Regions from separate parts of the Clostridium gelidum genome, predicted to be linked through region 1. Evidence: riboswitches for the same ligand, from Rfam matches in the RefSeq annotation. Region 1 holds a riboswitch; each other region holds the start of a gene.
What was found. Region 1 has a riboswitch for S-adenosylmethionine ahead of metK (methionine adenosyltransferase). Riboswitches for the same ligand answer to the same signal wherever they lie in the genome.
Positions count from the first base shown of each region.

Region 2: another riboswitch for S-adenosylmethionine. It lies ahead of psyc5s11_RS04840 (methionine ABC transporter ATP-binding protein); the one in region 1 lies ahead of metK (methionine adenosyltransferase).
Region 3: another riboswitch for S-adenosylmethionine. It lies ahead of psyc5s11_RS17995 (vitamin B12 dependent-methionine synthase activation domain-containing protein); the one in region 1 lies ahead of metK (methionine adenosyltransferase).
Region 4: another riboswitch for S-adenosylmethionine. It lies ahead of psyc5s11_RS01430 (trans-sulfuration enzyme family protein); the one in region 1 lies ahead of metK (methionine adenosyltransferase).

Region 1 covers NZ_AP024849.1:658,352-666,647, reverse strand. Annotated here, with positions in the region: gene hpf (ribosome hibernation-promoting factor, HPF/YfiA family) at 1-24, opposite strand, end outside; gene psyc5s11_RS03200 (ComF family protein) at 447-1,103, opposite strand; gene psyc5s11_RS03195 (hypothetical protein) at 1,076-2,092, opposite strand; gene recD2 (SF1B family DNA helicase RecD2) at 2,110-4,338, opposite strand; gene metK (methionine adenosyltransferase) at 4,720-5,895, opposite strand; SAM riboswitch class I at 6,148-6,247, opposite strand; tRNA gene psyc5s11_RS03180 (tRNA-Tyr) at 6,478-6,561, opposite strand; tRNA gene psyc5s11_RS03175 (tRNA-Thr) at 6,622-6,696, opposite strand; tRNA gene psyc5s11_RS03170 (tRNA-Val) at 6,768-6,843, opposite strand; tRNA gene psyc5s11_RS03165 (tRNA-Tyr) at 6,851-6,934, opposite strand; tRNA gene psyc5s11_RS03160 (tRNA-Thr) at 6,995-7,069, opposite strand; tRNA gene psyc5s11_RS03155 (tRNA-Val) at 7,141-7,216, opposite strand; tRNA gene psyc5s11_RS03150 (tRNA-Tyr) at 7,224-7,307, opposite strand; gene psyc5s11_RS03145 (hypothetical protein) at 7,452-7,868, opposite strand; gene yyaC (spore protease YyaC) at 7,968-8,296, shown strand, end outside.
Region 2 covers NZ_AP024849.1:1,032,504-1,040,799, reverse strand. Annotated here, with positions in the region: gene psyc5s11_RS04860 (ribonuclease H1 domain-containing protein) at 1-300, opposite strand, end outside; gene psyc5s11_RS04855 (YkvA family protein) at 366-1,328, opposite strand; gene psyc5s11_RS04850 (MetQ/NlpA family ABC transporter substrate-binding protein) at 1,549-2,388, opposite strand; gene psyc5s11_RS04845 (methionine ABC transporter permease) at 2,400-3,038, opposite strand; gene psyc5s11_RS04840 (methionine ABC transporter ATP-binding protein) at 3,038-4,000, opposite strand; SAM riboswitch class I at 4,095-4,210, opposite strand; gene psyc5s11_RS04835 (5'-nucleotidase C-terminal domain-containing protein) at 4,560-6,476, opposite strand; partial or broken gene psyc5s11_RS04830 (bifunctional metallophosphatase/5'-nucleotidase) at 6,537-8,186, opposite strand.
Region 3 covers NZ_AP024849.1:3,905,488-3,913,783, reverse strand. Annotated here, with positions in the region: gene psyc5s11_RS18010 (V-type ATP synthase subunit B) at 1-269, shown strand, start outside; gene psyc5s11_RS18005 (V-type ATP synthase subunit D) at 273-914, shown strand; gene psyc5s11_RS18000 (MraY family glycosyltransferase) at 1,124-2,092, shown strand; SAM riboswitch class I at 2,171-2,282, shown strand; gene psyc5s11_RS17995 (vitamin B12 dependent-methionine synthase activation domain-containing protein) at 2,363-3,046, shown strand; gene psyc5s11_RS17990 (homocysteine S-methyltransferase family protein) at 3,036-5,441, shown strand; gene psyc5s11_RS17985 (MBL fold metallo-hydrolase) at 5,592-6,398, opposite strand; gene psyc5s11_RS17980 (ECF transporter S component) at 6,667-7,221, shown strand; gene psyc5s11_RS17975 (DUF1292 domain-containing protein) at 7,489-7,734, shown strand; gene psyc5s11_RS17970 (hypothetical protein) at 7,750-8,148, shown strand; RNA gene ssrS (6S RNA) at 8,207-8,296, shown strand, end outside.
Region 4 covers NZ_AP024849.1:289,665-297,960, forward strand. Annotated here, with positions in the region: gene psyc5s11_RS01410 (CapA family protein) at 1-690, shown strand, start outside; gene psyc5s11_RS01415 (HlyD family secretion protein) at 1,301-2,722, shown strand; gene psyc5s11_RS01420 (ABC transporter ATP-binding protein) at 2,728-3,465, shown strand; gene psyc5s11_RS01425 (ABC transporter permease) at 3,456-4,724, shown strand; SAM riboswitch class I at 5,004-5,121, shown strand; gene psyc5s11_RS01430 (trans-sulfuration enzyme family protein) at 5,272-6,429, shown strand; gene psyc5s11_RS01435 (trans-sulfuration enzyme family protein) at 6,560-7,696, shown strand; gene psyc5s11_RS01440 (MarR family winged helix-turn-helix transcriptional regulator) at 8,090-8,296, opposite strand, start outside.

The DNA.
Region 1 (8,296 bases):
TTTTGCTATAACTGTTACTTTCATTAATGCCAGCCCCTCTCTACATGAAAAAGTTTTTTAATTTTATATGTTTAAGTTAATATTATTCTATCACTTTATTACAACTTTAACAAGATAATTATCAGTAAATTCTGATAATTATCGCAAAAAAATATCTAATCCTTGCAATTGCGGATTAGATAAACTTCAAACTATTATTTTTATATGTTTCTAATAGCTTATATAAACAGTAAAGCTAGTTGACCTGGTTTTTGACCCCACACTCGCCTGCTGGAGCTTTTGCTAATAGAAATTAACCCTCACTACTAACCCTCTCAGTACTATCTACTGGCAGGACTTACTTCTATACCGCACCATGCTCCTTAGACATTTTGTCTAAATTACGTGGATCGTTTCGCCTGCGACTGGCTTCGACTTTCAACCACAAACCTAGCTTTACATTAATATTATATATGACTTTTCGCTAAGGTCAAGAGTTTTATGTCTTTTACTTCAAATTTTTTTAATAATTTATATGCTTCATGAATTGTTGCACCTGTAGTTGTTACATCATCTATCAATATAATTTTGTATTTTTTTACTTTAATTCCTTTTTTTATAGAGAATGCATCTTTTATATTTTCATACCTTTCATCTCTTTTTAATTTCTTTTGTTCCTTAGTTTCTTTTTGTTTAACCAATACGTCTAAAACTTCAATTGATAAATCTCTAGATATCTTTTTTGCAATATATTCGCACTGATTAAAGCCCCTGTTTTTTTTCGATTTTTTTGATAACGGTATATATGTTATTATGTATTCTTCATACCTAATATTTTTACTTATATACTCTTCTAAAAATCCCGCTAATATATCTCCTGCTGTAAAATTATTTTTATATTTAAATTTTAGTATTAAATCTTTTAATACTCCGCCATAGTATCCGTAACTTATTACTTCATCTTGATATACTTCATTTATAACTTTAATACTTTTTCTGCAAGTATTACATAGTCCAAAACAATCATCGTCTTTACAAATAATACAATAATTTTCTCTTGGATATAATACTTCAATTAGCCCTTCCCATAACGTACTTATAATTCTCTTAATCGTTTTTCCCATACTCTTTTATTGAAATCTCTTGCCATATTTTTTGCCTTATCCATATCTTCTGATATATAATTTGATACTAAAAGTACTTCTGGTAAGCTTGCGTTTATATTTCTTATTTGACCACATACATATAAAATCTTTTTGTAATTATATCTTTCATTATCAGAAAACATTATTATGCTATCATCGATATAGCAATATTCAAGTAACTCCTCTATTTTATTAGTTATTATAAATATTGCCTTATCTTTATATTTCGATACTCTTTCGCATCTTTTTATTTCATCACTTTTTGAAACTTTTATTATTTTAACTTCTGAAAGCTTTAACTTGTTAGTAAAATAATCATAAACTATATTAAGTTTTTCTTTATTAGGTACATAGATTGCTACTTTATGATTATTTTCTTTGAACCATTTGAGATAATCATAAAGAGTGTATGGAATATCTATATTTAAATCTATTCTAGTTGTTAATATCCTAGGCTCTACAAATGGTTTTTTATAGTTGTATGCTGCAAGTTCAAACTTTTCACCAACTAATGCCATTTTTTCTATGCTATATAATAAAACTCTTTCTCCTAAATTGGCACAAATCTCTAATCCATCTCTTACATTTACACTACTTGAATTTGAAAAATATGTTATATCATCAAAAATAACCAAATCATATTGCCCCTCAATTTTTGTTAAATTATCGTGATGTGTGAATACCAAATTAGTAGTTGAAAATCCTTTTTCAATATGTGAGTAAGTTATATTCAAATTAATTTCTCTTATTATATTAATTAATTCTCTGTTCTCTGCATCTTTTCCCCAAACATATAGTACTTTCCCATTATTTTGAGCGACATTGCTTATTATATTAGAAAAAATACAAGGTGTATTAAATGGAACTGTAATTATTGTTAAAAATTTAATATTTTTTTTATACCAATAATCTATTTTATCATATGCATACTTTAATTCCTCTTGAGTTACTTTGCATACATCCACCATACTCTTTCTCCTTTCAATTACTCTTCAAACTCTTCTTTAGTTATTATATCTCTAATTCTATGCTTTAAAGCTGAATATCGTTCTATACTATTTGTATTATTAATCATATACATTAATGCTTTTTGAAATCCAACTACAACCACCAATTGTTTTGCCCTTGTGATTCCTGTATAAAGTAAATTACGATTCATTAAAAAAGGTGATCCCATAAATACAGGAATAATAACAACTTTAAATTCACTTCCTTGACTCTTGTGGATGGTAGTTGCATATGCTAAATCTAATTCATCTAGAAAGCTAAAATCATAAATAATTTTTCTTTCATCATCAAATATAATGGTTAACGCTTTCCTCTCTTCATCGATGCTTTCAATAAAACCTAAATCACCATTAAATACTCCAGCACCTTCACTTTCTCCAAATCCATTTGCTCTAACCCACTTTAAAGTATAATTATTCTTTGTTTGCATGACTTTATCGCCTTCTCTAAATACTATATCTCGAGAAGTTTTTTCTTTCTTATCTTTTGATGGTGAATTAAATACTTTTTGAAGACTAGTGTTCAAATTATTAACTCCAAGTGTTCCTTTTCTCATAGGAGTTAGCACTTGCATATCCTTTAGTATATCCCAAGATTTATTAAATTTAGGAAGTCTTCTGTTCATTAAATCTATTATTGTATTTAAAATTTTATCTTGATCATTTTCATTAATAAAAAAGAAATCCTTATCTTTTTGATTTAACAAGGGCATTTCACCCTGATTAATCTTATGTGCATTTATAACAATTAAGCTTTCTGCACCTTGTCTAAATATTTCTTTTAATCTTACCACTTTTATATATTCACTCTCTATAAGGTCTTTTAATACGTTTCCTGGTCCAACAGAAGGCAATTGATCAACATCCCCAACAATTATAAGTCTTGTGCCCAAATTGATTGCTTTAAGCAGATTCTGCATTAGCATTATATCAATCATAGATGCTTCATCAATTATTATTACATCACAATCTAATGGTGATGATTCTCCCTTTTCAAAAACTGATTCATCTTCTTCTGAAACACCCATTTCTAAAAGTCTATGTATTGTTTTTGCCTCTCTTCCTGTAGATTCAGTCATTCTTTTAGCTGCTCTTCCAGTTGGAGCTCCAAGTATTACTTTCATACCATTATTTTCATAAATATGGATTATAGCCCTTATAATTGTCGTTTTACCCGTTCCAGGACCACCTGTGATTATTTCTATACCATTATTAAATGCACCAAGAATTGCTTCTCTTTGAGACTCTGCAAACTGTATTTTATGCTCCTTTTCAAAAACATCAACTTCAAAATCAACATCTGAATTTATAGTTTGTATTTGTTGCAATCCCAAAGTAATAATTTTACTCGTTACCCCAAGTTCACAATAATAATATTGAAGTAAAAATCCAATTTCAACATCATCTATCTTTTCAATAATTATTTTTTGCTGCGCTGCCATATCATATATATTTTTTTCAATTAATTCCTTAGATATCAATAAATTTTTTTCACATTCTTCTATTATATTACTTTTAGGCATAAATGTATTTCCCGTAGCACAAAACTGATTCATTACATACTTAATTCCACTTTGAATCCTAAATTCTGAGATACTCTCTACTCCAATGCTCATGGCAATTCTATCTGCTGTTTTAAATCCAATACCTGAAATTTCATCACATAATATATAAGGATTATCTGATACTATTTGTTTTGCATTTGATCCAAATTTCTTATAAATTTTAATACATTGATTATTAGTTACTCCATGTTTATTGAAATATAAAATCACATTTTTAAGACCTTGCTGTTCTATATAAGACTCATATATAATTTGAAACTTTTTCTCTCCTATACCTTCTATCTCCATTAGTCTTTCAATGTGATTTTCCATTATATCTAAGGTTTGTTTACCAAATTGTTCTATTATCTTCTTAGCTGTAACTGGTCCAATTCCATGTATTATTCCCGCACTTAAATACTTTTCTATTCCATCTAAGGAAGTTGGAATAAGTTCTTCATAATCTTGAATATTAAATTGATTTCCAAACTGCTTATGTACTGTCCAGTATCCTGTTAATTTGACATTTTGACCTTCCTTTATAAAAGGAACTGTCCCTACAGCACTAACTAACTCTTTTTCATTCCTAATTTTACAAACTACATAACCAGTATCTTCACTTTTAAAAACAATGTTCTCAACAAAACCATTTAGAACTTCCATAGAATCTCTCCAAATCTTTTATATAATATTTACTCATATTCTTGACAATATAACTTAATTCTAACACAAATCTTAATTTCAAAATTTCACTTTTATTTTTCTTTTTCAATTATATCATAATATATATGTTGCAAAATGATTCTTCATTTCAAATTTAAGAAATTCTGTAAGAATTTCATCCACAATTGTCAATTGTAAATTGCAATATATATATACTTTAAAATAATTAAACATTGCTCGTTGTCCATTACCGATTATTTTCTTATATCTACTTATTTTTTAATCTGTAGAGAATTTGTTCCTTAATTTTGCATTGTAAAAGTTCCTATGTATCTAAAAAGAGCTGTCTCAAAATAAATTTGAGACAGCTCTTATATTATTCTATAAATATTTTTTTATTTCTTCTACTTTATTTAATTGCTCCCATGGTAAGTTAAGATCATTTCTTCCAAAATGTCCATAAGCAGCTGTTTGTTTGTAGATTGGTCTTCTTAAGTCAAGATCTCTTATTATAGCTCCTGGTCTTAAGTCAAATACTTTTTCTACTATTTCAGCTACCTTATCTTCTCCAATTTTTCCTGTTCCAAAAGTATCTACTTCAATAGAAACCGGCTTTGCAACACCTATTGCATATGCTAATTGGATTTCTAACTTGTCAGCAACTCCTGCAGCAACTAAATTCTTAGCTACCCATCTTGCAGCATATGCAGCTGATCTATCTACCTTTGTTGGATCTTTTCCTGAGAAAGCTCCACCACCATGTCTACCATATCCACCATATGTGTCAACAATTATCTTTCTTCCAGTTAATCCTGAATCTCCTTGAGGTCCTCCAACAACAAATCTTCCTGTTGGATTAATGAAATATTTAGTTTCATCATCTAATAATTCTGCTGGTACAACAGCTTGAATTACATATTTTTTTAGATCTTCTTGAATTTGTTTTAAAGTAACTTTTTCATCATGTTGTGTAGATATTACAATGGTATCAATTCTCTTTGGTTTATTGTCTTCATATTCAACAGTAACTTGAGTTTTACCATCTGGTCTTAAATAACTTAATGTGTTGTTCTTTCTTACTTCTGTAAGCTTTCTTGATAATTTATGAGCCATAAATATTGGAAGTGGCATAAATTCTTCTGTTTCATTAGTTGCAAAACCAAACATCATACCTTGATCTCCAGCTCCAACTGCTTCAACATCATCCTTTTCACCTGCTCTAGATTCAAATGCTTCATTTACACCCATAGCAATATCTGCTGATTGTTCATCTATTGCTGTAATAACGGAACAAGTGTCACAATCAAAGCCATACTTAGCTCTATCATATCCAATTTCTCTTACAGTTTCTCTAACTACTTTAGGAATATCAACATAACAATTTGTTGATATTTCTCCCATTACCATAACCATACCTGTAGTTGTGCATGTTTCACAAGCAACTCTAGCAAGTGGATCTCTTGCTAAAATAGCATCTAAAATACCATCTGAAATTTGGTCACACATCTTATCTGGATGTCCTTCTGTAACTGATTCTGAAGTAAATAACTTTTTCATACTTTTCTCCCCTCAACTTAACTTTTTATCATTTCTTATAATTTTATTTTCTCTTAACAAAATATATATGCTTAACTTTTAAAATGTAATATAGCTTTACTCGCGATTAAATACTATATTGTTATATAATTACAAATTTGTTGCTAATCATTTGGAATTTTTATTATTCTTTCGTAATTTAAGTCTGTACAAACTTATAAATTGAAATAAAAAAAACCCTTCGATAAGAAGAGTGCGATTTTAATAATCCTTTTCTTATCTCGTAGAAATATATCTACAGGAATTGGCACCTTATATAATACAGGTTGCCGGGTTTCATAGGGCCCTTTCCCTCCACCTCTCTTGATAAGAGTTCTATATTTAATTTTCAACAGTATTCTATCATAAAATTTATAATTAGTCAACATTTCAAATTAATCTTTTTGTCCTATGATTGTTTTTTGTTTTTATACATTTTTTTGTTCTCTGATTTAATTTTTCCTTATTGTTAAGTAAAAATATAACTTCAAACACCCCATATAGTTATATGCTCTTTTTATTTGTTGACAAATAAAAAAGAATAAACTAAGTTTATTCTTTTCTTGGTGGAGGAAGATGGATTCGAACCATCGAAACTAACGTAACAGATTTACAGTCTGCCCCCTTTGGCCACTCGGGAACTCCTCCATATTTAATTGTCATTACAATGCAAGTTTTTCACCTATCTATTTTCTTGCATTATCTTACTGGAGCTGGCAATAGGAATCGAACCTACAACCTGCTGATTACAAGTCAGCTGCTCTACCGTTGAGCCATGCCAGCACATTGTTTAGTTAAGAGTAAGAGTTAAGAATTAACAGTTAACAAGTAATAGTTATAAACTTTGTTTTAAATGGTGGGCACAACAGGGTTCGAACCTGTGACCCCCTGCTTGTAAGGCAGGTGCTCTCCCAGCTGAGCTATGCGCCCATTTTAATGGTGGAGGAAGATGGATTCGAACCATCGAAACTAACGTAACAGATTTACAGTCTGCCCCCTTTGGCCACTCGGGAACTCCTCCATATTTAATTGTTGTTATAATACAAGTTTTTCACCTATCTATTTTCTTGCATTATCTTACTGGAGCTGGCAATAGGAATCGAACCTACAACCTGCTGATTACAAGTCAGCTGCTCTACCGTTGAGCCATGCCAGCACATTGTTTAGTTAAGAGTAAGAGTTAAGAATTAACAGTTAACAAGTAATAGTTATAAACTTCGTTTTAAATGGTGGGCACAACAGGGTTCGAACCTGTGACCCCCTGCTTGTAAGGCAGGTGCTCTCCCAGCTGAGCTATGCGCCCATTTTAATGGTGGAGGAAGATGGATTCGAACCATCGAAACTAACGTAACAGATTTACAGTCTGCCCCCTTTGGCCACTCGGGAACTCCTCCATATTTAGTTATTTAAAACTATTGATTTATTACCAATCAACAATGATTAGTATATCTTCAAAAAGCTTTTATTTCAACTCCCATATCACTCAATCTAGTCAAATTAAGTCTTTTTTTCTCTAAATTACTGCAAAATACTCTTGTTTAATATAGTGATCCTATTTTTTTTATCTTTTGATCAATCCGCTCTAAATCCAGAAATGAAGAGCTTATTTCATGTATTTGTTTGTAATCTCCTGTTGTAAGTCTTTGCCTTAACAATGTAAAAATACTTACTACACCTTCTTCATCATTATAATCTTCGTAATACTCTTTTATTTTTCCTAAATCAAATGCAGATAATTTTTTAATTATTTTTTCTAGGTCTCTTTTATCATTAGATGATAATCTTTCTAATACTTTTCTCTTATCAAATTTATATACTGCTTGAGAATAAGATACAGCTTCCTTACTAACCTCTTCTTGAGTCACACACTTACTTTGTGGCTCCCAATAAAATATTAAATAAATATTTGTTATTACTATACAAACTGAAAATAAACATATTAATTTTTTTTTCATATTTACCTCCTTTCTTAGTATTATTTTCCACAAATTATTTTTTTATACTATTTTTTCTATATTTCTCATATATATATTTTATAAAGGGGGTATCTATCCTTGAATAAAGAAGATATTAATGTTAACTCTACCATCTCCTATAACTTAACTCTAGAAATCAAAGATTACATCACTAAAAATACTGTAATAGTTTGTATTGGCACTGACAAATGCATTGGAGATTGCTTAGGTCCTTTAGTTGGATCTATATTGACAGAAAACTTTTTCCCCCTACCCGTTTACGGAACTCTATCCACTCCAATTCATGCCTTAAATATAGATGAACGTTTAGATGAAATATATTCTAATCATCCTAATGCCTCTATAATCGGTGTTGATGCTTGCTTAGGTGATACTGAAGATATCGGAGAAATTCGTATAAGAGACTA
Region 2 (8,296 bases), 370 kb from region 1:
ATTATTACTAACACAAACTACACCATAAGAATATCTTCCATCAGAAGAATTATAACTACCATCGACATAAGCATGAAGGCAATCTTTAGGATACTTGTTATCACTTTTTTTAAGCATTCTATTTCCTTCATTTAGATATGCCTTTGCATCATCAATACTTTCAAAGCTCTTATATTTAGCTCCTTTTACGCCTTTTACATATTTTAAACATTCGTCCCAAGTATTAACTATAATATTTTCTACTTTCTTATTGTTCTTAACATCAAATCCACATTGTATTGCATAAACTTTCTTTGCCATTGCTTTGTTCCTTTCTTCTTCAGATCCTTATTCATCTATATTATATCCAAATATCACAAGTTATTTTACAATGTAGACAATTCTCTCACTACATCACATAATTTACTTACATTTCTAGCCCCTGTAAAATCAACTAAATATTCAACTCCATTTTTTAATACTAAAAGTAACTCATTTTTACCTTGCCAATTTTCTATTATTATGGCTAATGGCACATCTGCAAGAACTTTGTTTAAAGCAAAAAATGCAACTCCAATATCATCAATTGCGCCTATAAATGGTATGCTACTCGGTATTATATCTGTAGGAATTGCTATGTATGCAATAGCTGCTGACATTATTAACTTAGTTTTCAAAGGTACTCTTTTATCTCTAAGTAATCTATAAATTAGAGAAATTACATCTGGTAATATAAATATATATTCTTTATATTCCTTAACGCTTCTTGGTAGCTTGTCCTCTAAAATCTCTCTTCCTCTAGAATAATTGTCTTGAGTCTTATTTACAATTTCTAATTCAGCTATATTGTCTTCATTTTCTTCCTTAACTTCTTCTGCTTCAACTTTCTTTATTAATTCTCCGGCTATTGAAATATTAACATTACTAGCTTCAACCCATAATTCTGATCTCTTCATAAAAATCTCGGTAATATTTAGCTCGACATAAGGCACACCTTTAAGTAACGTATTTATATTAATTATTACTTTATCCTTTTGGCTCTCTATTCCATATTCCTTGAATGCTTTTGCTAGCTGCTTTAGTGCAAAACTTCTTAGAATTCTAAAAATTCCAAGATTTAGAATTTTAGCTTTAACAATTCTAGCTACAATTATATTATGAGCACACTCGATTAATTCTACTTTTACAAAAAAATCTATCTTTATTCCCTTTTTAAGACTTCCTTCTAATATTATTCCATCTTCAATAAATACATTATTTAAAATCAATCCATCAACTTTAACAAACTCATTAATAATACTTAATATGTCACTCCCAACTAACTTAACATTAACCTCTGATATGTTCATAACTCATTCTCCTTTTAAGAAAAATTCTACTTTTTTATATTTAAACATCTTAATACTGTTGTTTACAATTAAAAACATTATTTGCCTAATTATAATTAAAAGTATACATTATTTTTATCAAATGATAAAGCTAAAGAAAAAATCCCTTACAAGCATTTGATGTACTTGTAAAGGATATTTTACCTAATTAAATTACATATATTTTTTATTCTATATTTCATTAAAATACTGGAATTACTGCTCCACTATATTCCTTTTCTATGAATGCTTTAACTTCTGGTGAAGTCAATGCTTTATATAAAGCTTGAATTTTTTCTTGTTTTTCATTACCTTCTTTTACAACAACTATATTTGCATAAGGCTTAGCAGCTTCTGAATTCTTATCTTCAATTATAATTGCATCTTTTGTTGGATTGAATTTAGCATCTATTGCATAGTTACCATTTATTACAGCTGCATCAACATCATCTATTGCTCTTGGAACTGCTGCCGCTTCTAATTCGCTAAACTTTAAGTTTTTTGAATTTCCACCATCTTGTATTATATCCTTTGGTGTAACTAATTCACCATCTTTAATTTTTATTATTCCCTTACCTGCGAGTAGTTTTAATGCTCTAGCTTCATTTGATGGATCATTAGGAATAGCAATTGTAGCTCCATCTTTAAGTTCATCTAGGCTCTTAATTTTCTTGGAATATAACCCCATTGGCTCTAAGTGAACAGCTCCTACTGAAACTAATTTAAATCCTTTTGATTCATTTTGTTCCTTCAAATAAGGCATGTGTTGGAAGAAATTCGCATCCAACGACCCCTCTGATACCGCAGTATTAGGTTGAACATAATCATTGAATTCAGTTATTTCTACTGTATATCCTTCTTTTTCAAGTAATGGTTTAGCTATTTCTACTATTTCCTTATGTGGTTTTGGTGTTACTCCAATTTTTATTACCTTGTCATTTTTAGAATCTTTACTTCCTGTATTAGTTCCAGACCCACAACCTACTAATCCGAGTGCCACTATTCCTGCTAAAACTACTGATAAAATTGATTTCTTTTTCATATTTTTTCCCCCTATTTTGATAATTTATTATAAAAATAATTTCCTAAAAATTGTAGTCCTTGTACTACTATAATTAAAATAATACACGTTACTATCATTACATCTGTTTGGAATCTTTGGTATCCATAGCTTATTGCAACTTGACCAAGTCCTCCACCTCCAATAGCCCCTGCCATTGCTGAATATCCAACAATACTTATTATTGTTAAAGTTATTCCTGACATTATTGAAGGAACTGCTTCTTTAAGCATGACCTTAAATATAATTTGAAGATTTGATGCTCCAAAAGATCTTGCTGCTTCAATCACACCTTTATCAACTTCTCTTAATGATGCTTCTATAACTCTTGCAACAAAAGGTGCTGCTGCAATTGTAAGTGGAACCATAGCTGCTTCTGTACCTATAGATTTGCCAGCAATTAATCTAGTTAAAGGTATAATTATTACCATCAATATAATAAATGGAAAACTTCTTAATGTATTAACTATAAAATCTAAAATATTATAAATAATTTTATTTGGCTTTAATCCATCATTGGCAGTAATTGTTAATATAATTGCAGGTATAAATCCTAAAATAACTGCAAAAGTAGTTGATACAAAAACCATTTCTAACGTTTCTATTAAAGCTTTTCCTATTATCTCATTCATTATTCAATCACCTCCAATAGAATATCCTTACTTTCAAGGTATTTTATAACCTTATCCTTATCTTCTTCTTTTATATTTATTACAAGTCCCCCTAGTATGTCCTCTCTAAATTTTTCAAGTTTTCCCCAAACTATTGAAAAATCTATTTCAAGTTCTCTAGCCATTTTAGTTATAAGTGCATTTTCTGAAGAATTGCTTGGAAAAAATAATTTAATATTAACTCCATCATCTGGTAACAGTTCATCTTCTTCCCCTAAAAACTTTTTTAATGAAGTTCCAGGTTTTAAAAATAAATCTTCTGCTTTTCCTTCTGCCTTTATTTCTCCTCCATCTAATAAAGCAACCCTTTCACAAACTTCTTTTATAACTTCCATTTGGTGGGTAACTACTACTATTGTTATACCTAATTCTTTATTGATTTTAGAAAGTAAGGCTAAAATATCTTTTGTTATTTTAGGATCTAATGCTGATGTTGCTTCATCACAAAGTAATATTTTAGGATCTAATGAAAGCGCTCTTGCTATGGCTACTCTTTGTTTCTGCCCTCCACTTAGTTCTGATGGCTTGCTTAATCTTTTGTCTTCTAACCCAACTAACTTAAGTAAATCTAACACCTTCTCTTCTATTTCACTTTTATTGTAGCCCCATATATCAAGAGGAAGTGCAATATTATCAAAAACATTTTTTCTTTTCATAAGATTAAAGTTTTGAAAAATCATTCCTAAATCTTTTCTAAATTCCCTAAGACTTCTACCTGTTAATGAAGAAACTTCTTTCCCCATTACATTAATAGATCCTCCATTATACGATTCAAGTCCATTTATACATCTAAGCAGTGTAGATTTCCCTGCTCCACTATGTCCTATTATCCCATAAATTTCGCCTTCTTTAATGCTTATTGATACATCTTTTATAACTTGTGTTTCACCAAAACTTTTAATTACGTTTTTAATTTCTATCAAAACACTTTTCCTCCTTTGACATTGTTTCCAGATAACTAAAATAAAAGCGCTAGAGAATAAATCTCTAGCGCTTAATACACTATACAAATTTATCTTCTCATCTGTCAGCTAAAGCTGCTGGAATTAGCACCATACAAATATCGATAAAATAACCAACATTTCGGTTGCCGGGTTTCACAGGGCCAGTCCCTCCACCACTCTTGATAAGATACACGATTATTTAATTTAGTTTCTGACATGATTATATAAGCATTTTTTTCATTTGTCAATATCTAAAAAATAACCATAAATTTCTCAATCCTTAGTATTGTCATCGGATTAGTTTTATTATATATACTTATTAATAATATTGCAAGTATTTTTATAAATTATTATGATTATCATAATTTATCTTAAGTTTTGCGTACAGAAACGTTATTTAAGCCTGAAAACTTCATCTCAATATTCTTGATTCCATATGTTTATATCAATTCCATTTCACATTAAAAACTTAATTTCATAGAAAAAGAGATGCTATTATATAGCACCTCTTAATCCTACAATACAATTTTTCTATTTTTTAAGCTATCCATTCTCCATTTGAGCCTAATGCGTATCCATCAGCTGTAATGGTATTGGAAGCCATTGAACCATCTCCGTTTAAGTAGTACCAATTGTTATTAGTATTTACCCAACAACCAGTAGACATACTTCCGTCATCATTTAGGAAATACCATTTTCCATCCACTTGATTCCACATTATTTGCATTACTCCTGTTGAATCCATTAGATACCATTTCCCATTGATTTCATTCCATCCACTAACAGCTTTTCCATCTTTCATATATTTCCAAGTTTGTCCTTCATTTTTCCAAGTTCCTATGCTACTTGTTACTTGATTAACCATTCTTTTAACATCTACATTTGATATTGTGTTTTTATCATTTTTATCTTTATTAGATTTACACCAATCTATAAAAGTATCTCTTATTACAACATGAGTATCATTTGCAATATTTAATCCACCGCATTTTCTAAATGCAGTAAATGAATCTCCACCTTGAGCTACAAAATCTGGAACTGCTACAGATAATCTTTCAGTATCATTAATTGCTGTTCCGTCTTCTCTTATTATAGACTTAACTCTTTGCCCCTCTGTAAGACTTGAGTCATAAGTAAACTTAATTCCAGATACTTGTAACCCCTTACTTTTATCTGCAACTGCTTGCTCTAAAACTTCTTTTAATTGAGCCTTTGTCATATTTAATTTATAAATTGTATTATCAAAAGGCATAAATTGCCACATTGTACCTACTGTAATATCGCCTTGTTGTATATCTATTCTAAGTCCTCCATTATTTTGAAAACCAACATCAGCATTAACTGCACTTCTTGTAATATCAGATGCCCAATTACCCAAAACTGATGAACCATATGGAGATTCATCTAATGTTCTTGTTAAAATTTTATCTTTATTATATCCTATAACTACCTTTGTCATTGGATCTATTTCCTTATTAGCCTCATCTACAATCTTATTAATAGAACTATCTGCTTGTGGATTACTAGCTTTATATCCATTCTCATTATCTAAAGCTATATAGCTAGCTGTAAGACTTGGTACATCGAATATAATTTTCTTGTCACTAGTGATTTTAAATTTAGCATCTATATATCCCTTACCATTAGAAGCTGCAATATAAACTGGAATATTAGTGGTTTTAGCTATTGTAGCAGTTTTAGTATGACTATGTCCGCCAAACACTGCATCTACATTTTTAAGATTATTGGCTAAATCAAATAATGGTCCTGTAGCATTATCACCTTTATCTCCCTCATGTACTAACGCTATTGTAACATCTGCCAATTTATCTTGCTTGATTTGTGCTGCAACCGAATTAATTTCATTTGCAAGGTCCTTAAATTCAAAATCTTTTACATATTTAGGTGTTACACTAGTTTCTGTTTCACGTGTTATTCCACCAATAATTGCAATTCTTAAGCCATCTTTAGTTATAATTTTATATGGTTCAAATACTCTCTTACCAGTTTCTTTACTATAAAGATTACTACAAACTATTGAATAAGTTGCATCTTTCATAGTTGTATTTATAGTTGTATCTAATCCCCAATCAAATTCATGATTTCCAAGGGTTGTTATTTCCATGCCAATTTGTGACATAACTTTTTGAACTGGAACCCCTTTCATAATGTTGGATACTGCAGAACCTTGATATAAATCTCCGCCCCCAAAAATTAGTGTTCTATCAGAATTAGATTTTTTTACATTACCTATTCTATCTGCTAAAACTCCTGCAACTGGATTTCCTGATGAATCTTTCAATGTTCCATGAAAATCTGTTATCTCAATAATATCAAAAGTTTTTTCATTCTCTGCAGCATATCCCATTACTGGAAAAGCTGTAAATAATGTAATTGCTAAAAACAAGCTAGTTAATAAAGCTATATTTTTTTTAGCTCTTAATAAGTTTTTCATTATAAATCCCCCCTAAATTGATTATTATCATGATATACATGAACTTTTTATAGGTCTAAACTACTTTTTTTGTGTATTACCTGTTACTATGTTCCAGTTATTTGAACATTCTGGTTTAATTTCTCCATGCTTTTGAATATAATTTGTCATCAAGCTTCTTACTTGTCCATCATCTCCAAGAGCTTTACCTGAGTCATAAGTTACAATGCTTGGATCAGTACTACTTAATCCTATAGCTTTCATGAAGCCTCCACCACCATTGTATCTATAGTTATTAATTGCAACTGTAAATTGATCTGAATCTTTTACTTCTATACCATTAACTTTTAAATTCTTTATTCTATTTCCTGAAATTACTTTTCCTGTTGTCTTATCAACTGTACATGCTGGTTGTGTTAAGTCTATATCATATGTGGTACCATATAATTGGTCCAAATTGTAATCCGGAACATTTAGTATTGAATCTTTAGCTACTGTTGTATTACCACCTGTTGTTTGAGCATAATATCTAGCCGAATATTCCATCCAATCTTTTACTTGCTTACCGCTCATCTTTACTCCATATAAGAAGTTTTCAAATACATAAACTGACATCATATTTTTAATTGTAATATCACCTTTTGGTATATATGCACTTGAACTTAAAGGAGCTGCAATTGATAATTGTGTACCTGCGCTTTCCTTTTGAACCTTATTAATTAACTCCATAATTGCTGTAGGATTATTTGTTTGTCCGCTTCCTGTAAATTCTCCAGTTGAAGTTCCAATCTTTGTGTCTACATATTTTAATGTTGTATCTTCATAAGGTTTAATTAAACTAACTATTTCTTGGTCTTCTGGTATAGTCTTATCAATATCAACATTCTTTGTTGCTATTCCAGAAAGCTTTCCATTAGCATCAATATTTATATCAACTTGTGCAAGACCTGTAGCTCCTTTAGTTGATTCAACTATTGGAACAATCTTACCTTCTGGGTTCTTTTTAGTTAAGTCATTTGTTTTTGTGTGAGCATGACCTGCAATAATTGCATCTATACCACTAACTTGTGTTGCTATTGCATTAACTTCATTTTCAGGCAACACATCTGCCGCAGTTTCTTGACCACTATGTGCTGAAACTATAACAACATCTGCACCCTTACTTTTTACTTCTTTAACCCATTTTTTTGCTTCATCTACAAGATCATTAAATTGTAAACCATCATAATGTTTTTTATCTTCCCAGCTAGGTATACATTTATTTTCTAATCCTATAACTGCAACCTTTACTTCTTTATCATTAACCTTAAAACTCTTTATTATATAAGGATCAACAAAATTTGTTGCATCTTTCTTATATATATTAGCTCCAAGTACTGATATTCCTTCTGACTTATAATCTTTAATTACTCTATTTAATACGTCTAAACCATAATTAAATTCATGATTACCTAATGTCCATGAGTCATATTTCATAGCACCCATTACTTTTGCTGTAGGATACTCTGTTTTTGTATCTAAAATGTCATAATAATATGAAAGTGGAGTTCCTTGAATAGTATCTCCATTGTCAATTAACATAACATTCTTATTATTTTGTCTTACACTTTTAACATATGATGAAACTTTAGCTAACCCTTGATCCTTTGCTGGTGCTTTCCCTGTTCCATAATCATAATTTAAAACTGTGCCGTGTACATCAGTAGTTGCAAGTAATGTTATAGTATTACTTCCATCTGCTGCATATCCCCTAACTGGAACAGCTGTAAATAATGTTATGGCTAAAGATAAGCTAGTTAAAAAAGCCATACTTTTTTTTGCTCTTAATAAATTTTTCATTA
Region 3 (8,296 bases), 2.8 Mb from region 1:
AATTATTTGCATCATATTCTCAAGGTAAGCAAGCAAAAGAATTATCAGCAATCTTAGGGGAATCAGCGCTGTCAGATACTGATAAAAAATTAGCTAAATTTGCAGAAGCTTTTGAAACAGAATATATATCACAAGGCTTTAATACAAATAGAACAATCGAAGAAACTCTAGACTTAGGATGGAAATTATTAAAGATGATTCCAAAATCTGAGCTTAAGAGAATTAGAGATGAATATCTTGAGAAATATATGCCAAGAGAGGAAGAATAGTCTATGGCAAAGCTAAACGTCAATCCTACTAGAATGGAACTCTCTAAATTAAAAAAGACATTAGTTACATCAACTAGAAGTCATAAGCTTTTAAAAGATAAGCAAGATGAGTTAATGAGGCAATTTATTAATCTTGTCAAACATAATAATAACCTTAGAAAAGAAGTGGAAGAAAAGCTAGAAGGCTCACTTAAAGATTTTGTTATGGCAAGAGCTGTAATGAGCTTTGAATTCTTAGAAGAAGCAATTGTTTATCCTAAAGAACACATTACAGTTGATGTTAAAGAAAAAAATATAATGAGTGTATCTGTTCCTGTAATGAACTTCAAAAGGCAACTTGAAGGAGATGAAGGAAGCATATATCCTTACGGATTTGCAAATACTTCTTCAGAACTTGACGATACACTTTCAAAACTATATGGAATACTTCCACAGCTTCTAGAACTTGCAGAAGTAGAAAAATCTTGTCAGCTTATGGCTGATGAAATTGAGAAGACTAGAAGACGAGTTAACGCTCTTGAATATAGAACAATTCCAGATCTTGAGGAAACTATAAAGTATATTAGAATGAGATTAGATGAAAATGAAAGAGCTTCTATAACTAGATTAATGAAAGTTAAGAGTATGATTGAACAAAGAGGATAATCATCACTCAGAAGTTGCTCCAAAATGATTTTTTAAAAGTCATTTTGGGAGCGACTTTTTTATGTTTAAGGTGAAATATTCTATTTAAACCTTAATAATTTTGTAATTGATATAAAATATTTTTAATAGTATAATCAAATAGGTAGTAAAATGAAGTGGAAGACTTGGATATAATTTACTGCCATAGACTTAACTAAGGAGTAATACAGATGAATTATATATTAGCAATGGTAGTTTCACTTTTAGCATCATTAATTACCATGCCTTTTCTTATGAAAATATCTGATAAATTGCAATTTACAGATAAGCCTAATAAAAGAAAACAACATAAAAAGCCAACACCTTTGTGTGGTGGAATAGCTTTATATATAGGCTTTTTTGTTTCCTATTTTATATTTGCAAAAGTTGAGTTAATGCAACAACTGACTGTGTTTGTAGCATCGACAATGATAGTTTTAATTGGACTAATAGATGACTGGTACAAGACAAAGGGAAAAGAGTTTCCTATATTCCCAAGACTAGTTATTCAATTGTTAGCAGCAATTTTAGTTTTTAAAGCAAATTTTATTTTTTCGGGATTTACCAATCCATTTACAGGTGAACTTATTAGATTAAATGAGACAATACAATTTGGGCTTACAATAACTTGGATATTTGGAGTGACAACTGTAATAAATTGGTCTGATGGAATGGATGGATTAGCAGGAGGATTATCTTTAATATCTGCTATAACATTTTTTGCAGCAGCAATAATATTAAACCAAACTGAATCAACACAATTTGAATCAGCAGTAGTATCCATAATATTAGTTGGAGCTATTTTAGGATTTTTATACTATAATAAATTTCCGGCAAGGGTATTTATGGGAGATTCGGGAGCAAACTTTTTAGGATTCATTTTAAGTATTACAGCATTAGATGGAGCATTTAAGTCGGCAACTGTAATGAGTCTTTTCATACCAATATTAGCATTGGCAGTGCCAATATTTGATAACTTGTTTGTCATTTTTAAAAGATTTTCAGAAGGAAAACCAGTATATCAAGCAGATAGAAGTCAAATACATTTTAGATTAGAGAAAAAAGGATTTACGACTGTGCAAGTTGTAAATTACATAATGTTAATGAGTTTTACTTTTAGTGCTATTTCTATAATTTTATTATTAGTAAAAACACGATAAAAAAGTAAATTTGTATTTTAAACATTTGCAAATGCTTTACAAACAAAATTTTATAATATATAATAATCTAAATATAAGAACTTATCAAGAGTGGTGGAGGGACTGGCCCGAAGAAACCCAGCAACCGATGTATTTTTATAAAAATATATAAGGTGCTAAATCCTGCAGTGTAAGAACTGATAGATAAGGTGTTTAAGAGCTGTTAAGCCTAAAGGAATACCTTTAGGCTTTTTTTGTTACTGTCAAAAATGGAAGGTGGTGAAGCAATAGATGGATGCTTTTGAACTTGAGATAAATAAAGAAGAGGTACTTAGATACCTTGGTTACAAAGGTCAAGATATAGATGAGAATCTAAATAAAACAATTGAAGAATGTAGAGAAGAAATAAAAAAAGTAATAACACCTAGAGTTATTTATAGTTATAAAAATATAAAGATAAGTGATGATGGAGTAGAGGTTATTACTACTAATTTGATTTTAAATGGCAAAGATATAAAAGAGCATTTAAAGAATTCAACAGAATGTGTATTAATGGCAGTAACATTAGGTAATGACATTGAAAGACAAACAAGATTATATGAAAAAACGAACTTAACAAAAGCATTAATATTAGATGCTTGTGCTACAACAGCAGTAGAAGAAGTTTGTGATATAGTAGAAAATAGTGTTAAAGAAAAGGCTATTTTAGATGGAATGAATATAACATTTAGATATAGTCCAGGTTATGGAGATTTACCTTTAGATGTTCAAAATGCTTTCTTAAGAGCATTAGATGCTCAAAAGAAAATAGGGCTTACAGTATCAGAAAACAATTTGTTATTTCCTAGGAAATCTGTTACAGCAATAATAGGAATAGTGAATAGTGGAATAGAAAAGAAAAAAAAGAGCTGCAAAGAATGTAATAATTATGAAAATTGTAGTTTTAGGAAAGAGGGAGAAAGTTGTGGGGCTTAAGGAATATATAAAAAATAACATATTAATATTTGATGGAGCAATGGGAACAATGCTTCAAAAAAAGGGATTAAAGCTTGGAGAGAATCCAGAAGTTTTAAATTTAAACGAACCAGCTATAATAGAAGAAATTCATAAAGAATACATAGATAGTGGAGCAAATGTAATAACAACTAATACTTTTGGAGCAAATGAACTTAAATTGAAGCTTTGCAATTTAGAAGTTGAAGAAGTTGTCGATGCTGCTGTTTCTATTGCTAAAAAAGCAAAGGGTAATGGTAATACATATATTGCTTTAGATATTGGACCAATAGGGGAACTTTTAGAACCTATGGGAACTCTAAGCTTTGATAGGGCTTATGAAATTTTCAAACGGCAAGTAGTTCAAGGGGTCAAATCTGGAGTAGATATAATTTTACTTGAGACAATGACTGATTTATACGAACTTAAGGCAGCAATACTTGCAGTAAAGGAAAATTCAGAATTACCTGTGTTTGCTACAATGACGTTTGAAGAAAATTCAAGAACATTTACAGGATGTTCTCCAGAAGCTATGGTATTGGTTTTGGAAGGATTAGGAGTAGATGCACTTGGGGTTAATTGTTCACTTGGACCAAAACAATTAAAGCCTATTATTGAAGAGATATGTAATTTAGCACATATTCCTGTAATGGTGCAACCTAATGCAGGTCTTCCAACATTATCAATAGGAAATGAGACAAAATTCGATGTGACAAAGGAAGAATTTGCAGATACTTTGTGTGGTCTTATTGATTTAGGTGTTAGAGTAATTGGTGGTTGTTGTGGAACAACTCCAGACTATATAAGAGAATTATGCGTTCGCGTAAAAGGTAAAAAGCTTGAACCTGTAGAAAATAAAAATTATGCTGCAATTTGTACACCATCAAAGGTTGTAAGAATAGATGGGGTTAGAATAATAGGTGAAAGAATTAATCCAACTGGTAAGAAATTATTTAAAGAAGCATTAAAAAATGAAGATTTAGATTATATTTTAAAGCAAGCTATTTCTCAAGTAGAAGCCGGTGCTCATATTTTGGATGTTAATGTGGGATTGCCTGAAATTGATGAGCCTAAGATGATGCATAAGGTAGTTAAAGAAATACAAGGAATAATGGATATTCCTCTTCAAATAGATTCATCAGATGTAGAAGCAATAGAAACTGGACTTAGATATTATAATGGAAAACCTATATTAAATTCAGTAAATGGGGAAGAGAAGGTTTTAAACAAAATACTTCCTCTAGTAAAAAAATATGGAGCAAGTGTTGTTGGATTAACTTTAGATGATAATGGGATTCCGCTTAAAGCAGAAGAGAGATTTGCAATAGCAGAAAAGATAGTAAAGAGGGCAGCGGAATATGGAATAAAAAAAGAAGATGTATTTATTGATTGCTTAGTACTTACTGTATCAGCGCAACAAGAAGAGGTTCAAGAAACATTAAAAGCTGTAAGAATGGTAAAAGAAAAATTAGGTGTTAAAACTGTACTTGGAGTTTCTAACATATCTTTTGGACTTCCAAATAGAGAGTTAATAAATGAGACATTTTTAGCATTAGCACTTGCAAATGGATTGGATTTGCCTATAATGAGCCCTAATGCAAGTGGAATGACTAGAGTTATAGATTCTTATAATGTTTTATACAATCACGATAAGAGTGCAGAAGTTTATATTAAAAATTATGCTAATATTGATTTAAATAGAGAAGCTACTACAAAGAATAGTAAGAATTCAAATAATGTAGATGATTCTAATTTAGAGCATGATTTGAAATATATAGTTGTTAAAGGGCTAAAAGAAGAAGCAAAACAAGCAACTATAGAGCTTTTAAAGGAATATAAAGAACTTGAAATAGTTAACAAATTTTTAATTCCAGCTTTAGATGTAGTAGGAGATAAGTATGAAAAGGGAGAATTATTCTTACCTCAATTAATACAAGCTGCGGAAACTGTAAAAAATGCATTTACTGTTCTAAAAGCTGAAATAGCTAAGAGTAACTCTGAATCTATCTCAAAGGGTAAGATAATAATTGCAACCGTAAAAGGTGATATTCATGATATAGGAAAGAATATAGTAAAAGTTATTTTAGAAAACTACGGATATGAAATGATAGATTTAGGTAAAGATGTACCTATTGAAACGGTTGTTTCAGAAGCTAAAAAGCATGAGGTATCTTTGATTGGATTAAGTGCTCTTATGACAACAACAGTTAGAAGCATGGAGGAAACAATAAAGGCTTTAAGAATTGATGGTTATAATGGTAAAATATTTGTTGGTGGAGCAGTACTAACAGCAGAATCAGCTGATAGAATAGGGGCTGATTTCTATGCAAAAGATGCAAAAGAATCGGTGGAAATTGCAAAGAAAGTATTGTCTTAATATTATAATTTAATACTTGCTTAGAAATATAAAAATACTTTTAGCAATATTAGAATTTTAAGGTTACTACTAATCAATAAAAATGGAAGGTATGCAATTGTTTTAGAAAAGCATACCTTCCATTTTTTTGAGTATTTAAAATGTGGATATCTATATTAGATCTATTACATCTAAATCATCAGGCATATAGATATTGCCATCAAATTCTTCTTTGCCTTCAGCTATGTATAAATCTTTTCTATGCTCTAAATTTTTATCTTCTGTGTGATATAAAATAACATTTTTAACTTTCAATTCTTTAGCATTTCTACATGCATCTTTTGCAGTGGCATGATGTTTTTCATAGGGTTTAAATATTTCTCTTTGAGAATAAAGACAAAATGCTTCATGGAATAGATAATCTACATTTTCACTATAGATTTTTATATTTTCTCTATAAGGTTCATCTCCTAAAAACGTTAAAGATTTACCATTTGATAATATAGTCTTAAATCCATGTTGAAGATCTTTAGTACTATGTATATCAAAAAAAGTAGTAGTTCTATTTAATATGGTAGTTGTATAATTGTTCTCAATTTCATTAAATATGATTCGAATATCAAATAGCTTTAAGAATTTTTTTTGAAGAACAAATGAACAAATTGATCTTATTGCAGTAATTGAAGTTTCATGACAATAAATATTTAAGTTTCCAGTATATTTATCATTTAATATACTCTGAGCTACAGCCCGAATAACCCAAACACTGCCTAATATGTGATCGTTGTGATTATGTGATATGAACATATTATGTATTTGGGCAATAGATATATTTAATTTCTCTAAATTTGATAGTATGGTATTACCTCCACCAGCGTCAATAAGAAAATGTTCCTCGTCTTTTGATAACGTGAAACATGTATTGTAACACTTTGTAACCATAGCAGAACCAGTACCAAGTATATTTATTTTTTCCATTTTTTTAATCTCCTCGTCTTGAATATGTAATTTTAAAGATAATATCATAAGAATTATTTTATTTCTTTAATGTATAAATATAACTTATAAAGCTAATTATATTATAAAAGGTGTACAAAATAAATACAACATTATAGGAAGAAATTAAAATTTATTTAAAGAAAGCATACATAAAATTGTACATAGTTTATAAAAAATATTTACTTGCGGAGATATATAATATATACTAGTGTATATACAGTAGAGAGATGAGGAGGAAATAAAATAAATGAATATTAAAATTAAACAAATGGTATATGCAGGATTACTTACTGCACTCGCAATTATAATTCCTATTCAATTTGGATTTTTAAAGATTATTATTCCACCATTTACAGCAACATTAGCTGCACATGTACCAATGATGTTATCAATGCTTATATCACCAGCAGTTGCAATTGTAGTTGGAATTGGTTCTACAATTGGATTTGTATTATCAGGAACACCAGCACCAGTAGTAGCAAGAGCAGCAACACATATTGTTGTGGGATATATTGGAGCAAAAATAATTATGAAAAATCATAGTTATACTAAAGCAGCAATTATTACAGCACCTATTCACGGCATACTAGAAATGTTAGTGGTAATACCTTTTATAGGGTTTAATGTCTACCAATTATTAATAGTAACAGCTGTTGGAGCTATCTTGCATCATTCTGCTGATAGTGTAATAGCATATGCAATAGTGAAGGCAGTGGCAAAAGCGAGAAATAAAGATATTTATAGTGTTTTTGGAGAGTTTAAATTACAGCAAGATATATTACAATTAGAAAACACAAAGTAAATAAGAATTTTCATATGAATTTTGAATCAAAAAGCTCAATGCGATATATTGAAAATGCATTGAGCTTATTTTTTTATGTGTAAGAAAAATATAATTTTTAGTGGTTAGGAATATACATATAATGAACTCACTATGAATTATAAATTGTGAATTAATACAGAAAATTAGAAAAATAATCACAATTATTAGAGAAAATATTAAAAAAATATAGACAAAAACATGAAATATCATATAATAAAGTTAGAAATAAAAGATGAGGTGAACGTTTTGGAAGAAAAAGAAATAATGTCATTCAAAGATGAAGATGGAAATAAAGTTGATTTTGAGGCAATAGCAAAGGTTTATTTAGGAGAACAAGGTTATTTATTATTATCACCAGTAGATGAAGGAAGCGAAGACATGTTTGCTTTTAGAGTAGATGTAGATGAAGATGGTAATGAAGAATTGAATGCTGTAGAAGATGATAAAGAGTTTGAAGAAATAAAAAAAGAATATAAAAAGTTATTATACTAAGTAGAGGTGAGATAAATGAAAAGTTCAGAAATAATAAACTATTTAGAAGATAATGATTTAGCAGACATAGAAGAATTAAAACTAAAAAGTAATTATACAATAATAAGATTTTATTATGACTTTGATAAAGAAGAGCTAAGTTCAGCAAAAGCTTATTCAACTGAAGAAAGTGATTTTGAGCCAGAAAGTGATGAATGGTATAAAGAATACTATATTCCATATTTAAGAGATATTGCAGTAGACAATGTAGAATCTATAATTGAAGAGATAATGGAAGAATTTGAAATAGAATCTAAGTATAAAGAACTTGGAATGGATAGTGGGGAAGCTAGTTATTTCAAGTTTATAGCAGCATTTTCAGATGAATTAACTGATAATGAAATGGAGGATATTTTAAGCGATTACTATGGATAGAAATCTATTATTAAAATATTCTTGAAAATATAAAAAGTTATGATATAATTAAATTATAGAATTCCTGAGATGCACGTAAAGCTTATAATGTTCAACCTACATGATATTATCGGGATTTGCAATATATTCATATATGTCGGGCTTCGTT
Region 4 (8,296 bases), 370 kb from region 1:
TCTATTGATGGTGTTACAATATCGAATAATCATATTTATGATTATGGCAAGCAAGGGATACAAGATACCATTAATGCACTGAAAGAAAATAATATTGATATATGTGGAGAAGGCTATAAAATTTTAAAAGAGATACAAGGTGTTAAATTCGGATTTTTAGGATATACAGGTTGGGAATATTCAAATGAATTAAAAACAAAAATAATTAATGATATTAGTGAATTAAAAAATCAAGGAGCAGAAGTCGTTATTCCATATTTTCATTGGGGAATAGAGAGATCATATGAACCTTATGATGTTCAACAAAACTTAGCTAGATTTGCTATTGATAATGGGGCAGATGCAGTTATAGGCTCACACCCTCATGTAATTCAAAGTATGGAAAATTATAAAGGTAAACTTATAGCATATTCCATGGGAAATTTCTGTTTTGGGGGGAATTCAAATCCTCCAGATAAAAGAACATTTATACTTCAGGTTAAGGCAAATATGCAAGATGATAAGTTGGTGAACTTTGAATATAAAGTACTTCCGGCAATGGTTTCTTCAAGAAGTGATAAAAATGATTATATTCCAACGCTTGCAACTGGTGAGAATAAAACTAACATATTGAAAACATTAAATGAATTATCACCAACCTTAAACGGGAATATTAAAGATGAATTTTTTGATATAAAAAAAGTTAATTAGTAAATAGAGTAATATAAAAGGATTGTTTTAAAATGATTAAAAGTTATTTTAAAACAATCCTTTTTATACTAACAATTGAATTGTGGTGTAGTCACCTTTGGTTTATCTTGGTTACTATTTTCTTTAGTGTGGCCTATTGTTACAAAATTGAAAGATAAATGTAAGGATTATCAATATAACATTGATTAAAGTTGAGTTACTATACAAATATAGCAATTTAGATAAGAACTGATTTTTAATTTTGTATTAAATAAAAATAAATTACTGAATCTATATATATTGAAATTAACAATTAACAATTGTGGAAGAAATTTTTACAGAATTTCTTGAATTTGAAATGAAGAATCATTTTTGCAATATATCTAAGTGAATAATATTGTTTAAGAAAAAATTAATGTTTTATTAAGAGTTATATTATATTGGAAATGATATACTAAGAAGTGTTGTAGGGAAAATTATATATATAAACATTATTATGGAAGTTAAGTAATGAAATATATAAATTAAATGGAGATGTATTCAAAGATGCAAAGGAAGATTATCTTTATGTTAACTACTTATATTATATATAAATGAAAGAAGGTTATTAATAGTGGGGGTACGTTTTAAAATGCCAAAGTTAGATATTAAAAAATTAAAACCCAAAGGAATAAGTCTTAAGGGGTTAAAATTAAAAAAGAAACCGAGTAAAAAGGTAATAATATTTGGAGTGATATTTGTTATTATTGTGGCATTTATAATAGTTAAAGTAATAATGCCTAAACCAGCATTGCCAGTTAAACATACAGTTTTATCAAAAGGCAAAATAATTAATAGTATTAATGTTTTAGGTGAAATAAATAGTAAGGATACAACTAATGTATATAGTACATTAAGTAATCCTGTTAAAGAAGTTAAGGTACATGTTGGAGATAAGGTTAAGGCTGGAGATGTACTTGCAACATTAGATTCCGATAGTTTAGAAAAGGATGTAAAGCAATTAGAAGCAACTACAGTAGCAGCAGAAGCTAATGCAAAATCAGATCTTGAAAATAAAAAGAAGGCTTACGATAATGCTTCATATTTATATGATAATAATTTGAATACTGAAATCAGAAATGCAGAAGAAGCTTTAAAATCAGCAAAGCTTAATTTAGCTGATAAGAAAAGAACACATGAAAATAATAAAGCATTATATGATGCAGATGCACTTACAAAGAATGATTTAAATAAGAGTGAAATAGAATATTCTAATGCACAATCAGATTATGATAAAGCAGGAGTTGCAATAGAAAATGTAAAAGTTAGAGCATCACAAGATTTAGATACAGCAAAAAGCACTTATGAAGCAGCAGAAACAGCTTATAATAATAAGAGTCAAAGAATTACTCTTGAAAAGCAACAAAGTGAATTAGAAAAGTGTGAAGTTAAAACACCTATTGATGGAACTATTACAGTAGTAAATGCTGTTGTGGGAAATCCAGGAACAGGAACTTTATTTGAAGTTGAAAATTTAGATGATATGGAAATAAAAACATCAATTAAAGAAGTAGATATAGCTAACGTTAAAGTAGGGCAAAGAACAGAAATAAAAACAGATACAACAGGTGAACTTGTTATTGCAGGTGAAATTGTAAGCGTTAGTCCATCAGCAAAAAAAGGAGGATCAACTCCAATAAAAGCTGATAGTCAATCAACTAGCAGTAGCAGTGATACTGGTTTTGAAACAAAAATTAAAATTAATGATATAAATGAAAATATGAAACCTGGAATGAGTGCAAGAGTAAATGTTATTTTAAACGAAAAATCAGATATTTATACAATTGCATCAGATTCCATAGTTCAAAATGAAAATGGTAAAAGTATATATGTAGCAGAAAAAAGTGGCGAAAAGATAAATGAATATATAATTAAAGAATTACCAATAGAAACAGGACTAGAATCTGACTTTAATGTAGAGATTTCAGGTGAAGGAATTACAGATGGAATTATTATAATTGATGATCCTTTAACTTCTAAAGTTGGAGATAAGATTCAAATAAATGAGGGGTGAGTTTTTTGAAACGGAATATAATAGAGATGAAAAATATCGTTAAAAGCTTTTATATAGGAACTCCCAATCAATTAAATATTTTGAAGAATATTGATATAACAATAAAAGAAGGTGAGTTTGTAGCTATTGTAGGAGCATCTGGTTCTGGGAAAAGTACATTAATGAATATTATAGGAGCTCTTGATAGGCAGACTTCAGGAACGTATATTTTAGATGAATCTAATGTGGAAGAAGTATCGGATAATGGATTATCAGAAATACGTAATAGGAAGATAGGTTTTGTATTTCAAACTTTTAATTTAATACCTAGGAGTACTGCACTAAAAAATGTTGAGTTACCAATGCTTTATGCAGGGATGGGTAGAAAAGAAAGATTAGAGAAAGCTGAAAAATTACTACAACTTGTTGGGATGGAAGACAGAATGACACATGTACCAAATGAATTATCAGGTGGACAAAAACAAAGAGTTGCAATTGCACGTGCACTTGCAAATGAACCAAGTATAATACTCGCAGATGAACCAACAGGGGCACTTGATTCTTCAACAGGAAGATTAGTTATGGATTTATTTCATAAGGTTCATGAATTAGAAGGGAAAACTATAGTATTCATAACTCATAATCAGGAACTTGCAGCGGAAACTGAACGAATTATAACATTAAAGGATGGAAAGATAGTATCAGAACAATATAACAGTAAATACGTTAGAAAATTTCCAGTTGGTGAAAAAATATGTTTATAAAAGAAAATATATTACTTGCAATAGCAGGTATACGATCAAGTAAAATGCGTTCACTCTTAACTATGCTTGGAATTATAATAGGAATATCATCTGTTATAGGAATTGTTTCTATAGGAAGTGCAATTACATCAGCATTTACAGGTGAATTAGATAAAATGGGTGCTAATAATATGCAAGTTTATATAAGGGAAAGAAGTGAAGAAGGTTCTGAAGGAGGACGATCACGTAAGGAGCCAGAAGATAGTGATCTTATGACATTGGATCAAATAAATTCAATTCAGGACGCATTTTCAGATAGAATTAGCAGCCTAAGTATATCATCACAACAGGGCAACGGGAAAGTTAAGGATGGTTATTTATATGCGAATATAACAACTACAGGCGTAAATGAAGGATTTAAAGATGTTAATAATGTAAAGATGATTAGTGGAAGATTTATTTCTAGTAAAGATGTTAAAGGTCTGAAAAAAACAGCTGTGGTTTCAGAGAAACTTGTCAATAATATCTTTAAAGGAAAGTCTGACCCTATAGGTAAAGAGATTAAAGTTTATATAGAAGATAATATTGAGACATATATTATTGCAGGGGTATATAAATATGAAGCACCTTCATTTCTAGAAGGTGGAGGCAATACAGCAAAAGAAAAAGATATACAAACTAATATATATATTCCAATAACAACAGCAAAAGTAGATAAAAAAAATAAAAATTATTCTTATTTTATGATTAAACCTAGTACGACTACTGATCAAGATAAGCTTGTTAAAGATGTAAAAAAGTATACAGAAAAGTTATACAAGAATAATAAAAATTGGGAACTTGAAGTTTCCAATCTTAAGAATCAAGCAGAATCTATTACATCAGTCCTTGGTAAGATTTCAATGGGTATATCTGTAATTGCAGCCATATCATTACTTGTAGGTGGAATAGGAGTAATGAATATAATGCTTGTATCTGTTACAGAAAGAACAAGGGAAATTGGTACAAGAAAAGCTCTTGGAGCTAAAAGCAGTCATATAAAAATGCAATTTATAATTGAATCAGTTATAATATGTTCAATTGGAGGAACAATAGGTATAGTACTTGGAATAGGAATGGGCATAATAGCATGTATAGTATTAAAGTCACCTATATCAATATCCATTCCAACAATTATAATAAGCTTTACTTTCTCAATGGCAATTGGAGTATTTTTTGGATATTATCCAGCTAAAAAGGCAGCAAGCCTTGATCCAATTGAAGCTTTAAGGTATGAATAGTCACATAAAAGAAAATAATAGATTTAAGATTCATATATATTTTTTTGAAGCGTCTAATAAAAATAAATAATATGAAATAAGAAGATGATTAGCTTAGAAGGAGTTTGAAAATTATTCTAAGTTAATCATTTTATTTATAATAAAATATTTTTTATAAGCTTAAATACTTCTTTTATTATTTTAATCACATAGAAAGTTGATAAAGTTACTAATATTTATTGACAAGAGATTTTAACCATGTATAATTAATATTATTAAATTAAATATTTAAATAAGCTAATCTTATTAAGAGTGGTGGAGGGACTGGCCCTTTGAAACCCGGCAACCTGAAAAAAATTTCATGTGAATTTTTTCGTTGGTGCTAAATCCTGCAAGAGAATATCTTGAAAAATGAGAGGAAAATTAAGTTTATTAGAACTTATGTTATGACGATAGAGTCACTTCTTATTTTAGAAGTGGCTTTTTTTAATATTTTTTTCTAAGGTATTAAAATGTATTAAAAGTAACAAATTAAGCATTAAGCAAAAAATAAGAGGGAGGCAAAAAAATGACTTTAAAAAAATCTTTTGAAACAATTGCAGTTAGTGGAGTATCAGGTGGAGATAAAGCTACAGGTGCAATAAGTTTTCCAATATACCAATCAGCTACATTTAAGCATCATGGACTTAATAATAGTACAGGATATGATTATTCTAGGGCTCAAAATCCAACAAGGGAAGAAGCTGAAAAAACATTAGCTGTTTTAGAAGGCGGAAAAGAAGCAATAGGGTTTTCTTCGGGAGTTTCAGCAATTACTGCCTGTATACATCTATTTAAAAGTGGAGACAATATAATTTTATCTGACGATTTGTATGGAGGGACATACAGATTATTCGAAGAAACTTATAAAGATTTTGGGTTACAAGCTATATTTGTTGATACAACAAATACTAAAAATATAACAGCTGCTATAAATGAAAATACAAAAGCTATATTCATAGAGACACCTTCTAATCCAATGATGAAGGTAACTGATATAAGAGCAGTAGCAAAAATAGCAAAGGAAAATAAGTTGCTAGTAATTGTAGATAATACTTTTTTGACACCTTATTATCAAAAACCATTAGAATTAGGTGCTGATTTGGTAATTCATAGTGGAACTAAATTTTTAGGTGGGCATCATGATTTATTAGCTGGATTTATAGTAGGAAATGATGAACAGATTTTACAAAGATTAAGACGAATTCATATGTCTACTGGGGCAACATTATCTCCGTTTGATTCATGGTTAATTTTAAGAGGAATTAAAACATTACATATTAGATTAGATAGAGCACAAGAAAATTCAATAAAAATAGCAAAATTTTTAGAAAGTAATTCTAACATAGAGAAAGTTTATTATGTAGGATTAGAAAACTTTGAAGGCTATGAATTGAATAAAAAACAATCAACAGGTTTTGGGGCAACATTATCTTTCAGAGTTAAGGATAAAAAAATAGTACCTAAAATTTTAGAAAGTGTTAAAGTAATAAGATTTGCAGAAAGTTTAGGTGGAGTAGAAACATTAATAACATATCCAATAACTCAAACTCACTCAGAAATTCCAGAAGATATTAAGAAGAGATTAGGAGTAGATGAATATTTACTTAGACTATCAGTTGGTATAGAAAATATAGATGACTTAATAAAAGACTTGGAAAATGCGATTAATTCAGTTAAGAGTTAAGAGTTTTGGTGGAAAAGCCAACGGCTTTTCAAAAATAAAATATATTTTAAAAGAATTTACGCAGTAAATTCATCATTAATTGTTAACTGTTAATTACAAATTGTTAATTGAATAAAGAGGGGTGTAAATTATGAATTTTGGAACTAAATTAATACATGCAAGCGGGGAACTAGATCCTACAACAGGTTCGGTAAGTACTCCAATATATCAAACATCAACATTTCATCAATTTGATATAAATAATTTTGGTAAATATGATTATTCAAGATCAGGAAATCCAACTAGAGAAGTAGTAGAAAAGTTAATAGCAGAACTTGAAGGTGGAGAATGTGGTTTTGCATTTGCTTCAGGTATGGCGGCTATTTGTTCTGTATTATCAATATTTTCAGCAGGGGATAACATTGTAATTTGTGGTGATGTATATGGTGGAGCATATAGGGCCGCAACAAAATTATTTTCAAGATTTAATATTGAATTTACCTTTGTAGATGCAACCAATATTGAAGAAATAAAAAATGCTTTCAAGGAAAATACAAAGGGACTTTATTTAGAAACTCCTTCAAACCCATTATTAAAGGTCACAGATTTAAGAGCTGCTAGTAAAATAGCTAAGGAAAATGGAGTAATTACAATAGTAGATAACTCATTTATGTCACCATATCTACAAAGACCATTAGAACTTGGTGCAGATATAGTAGTTCATAGTGCAACTAAATTCTTAGGGGGACATAGCGATGTGTTGGCTGGACTTGTTGTAACTAAGACAAAGGAACTTGGGGATAGGGTTTATCAAATACAAAATACCTTTGGAGCTGTACTTGGACCGCAAGATTCATGGCTTTTGATTAGAGGAATTAAAACTTTAAAAATTAGATTAGATGTAATGCAAAAAAGTGCTCAAAAGTTGGCACAGTGGCTTGAATCAAGAGAAGAAGTTGAGAAAGTTTATTACCTTGGACTACAATCAATGGAAGGAAGAGAAGTGCATTTAGAACAAGCAGATGGTGCAGGTGCAGTTTTATCCTTTAAGTTTAAGACTTTAGAAAGAACTACAATTTTCTTGAACAGTGTAAAAAATGTAGCAGTGGCAGTAAGCTTAGGTAGTGTCGAAACTATAGTTTCATATCCAGCTAAAATGAGTCATGCATCAATTCCAAAAGAAGAAAGAGAACAACTTGGAATTACAGATACATTAATAAGAGTATCGGTAGGTCTTGAGGATATAGAGGATTTAATAGAATCATTTAAAGAAGCGATTGAAAAATAAGACATTTATTTCTATCATTTTGAATTAGCCTAAATAAAGGAATCAGAGAAAGTTAATATATAAATAACTTTCTCTGATTTTTTTTTATCTAAAGATAAATTATCTAAAGTTCAAGGACTAAACACACCATTTAATTTTTTATTTGAAACATTTTCTCTTTTTTAGTGTAATAGTTATTGTAGTACATGTATTAGGCACAATCAAAAAAACAACAAGTCCATCTGCCAGAAAAGTTCCGTATTGTAGCACAGCTACTCTTTTCTAATGTGCCCATTTTCCATCATCCTGCATCAGTAAAATACCATAATAGGCCCACTATGATGGCACTTTACTTCCTTGCCTGATGAAAAATATTCATGGCAGTTTTGGACTTGTTATTTATTTTCATGTGCCTTAATTTAATTTTTTTAATATAGTTATTAAGTTTGATATAGAATCACTTAACATAGTTACTTCATCATCAGAAAGTGGTGATATTTTTTCAACAAATGAATTACAAATAGCAACACGAAAAGCATCCAATAATGTACGAGCTTTTGTAGTTAATTCTACTCTAAGAATTCTTCTGTCTTTGGAGTCTGGATATCTATCAACTAATCC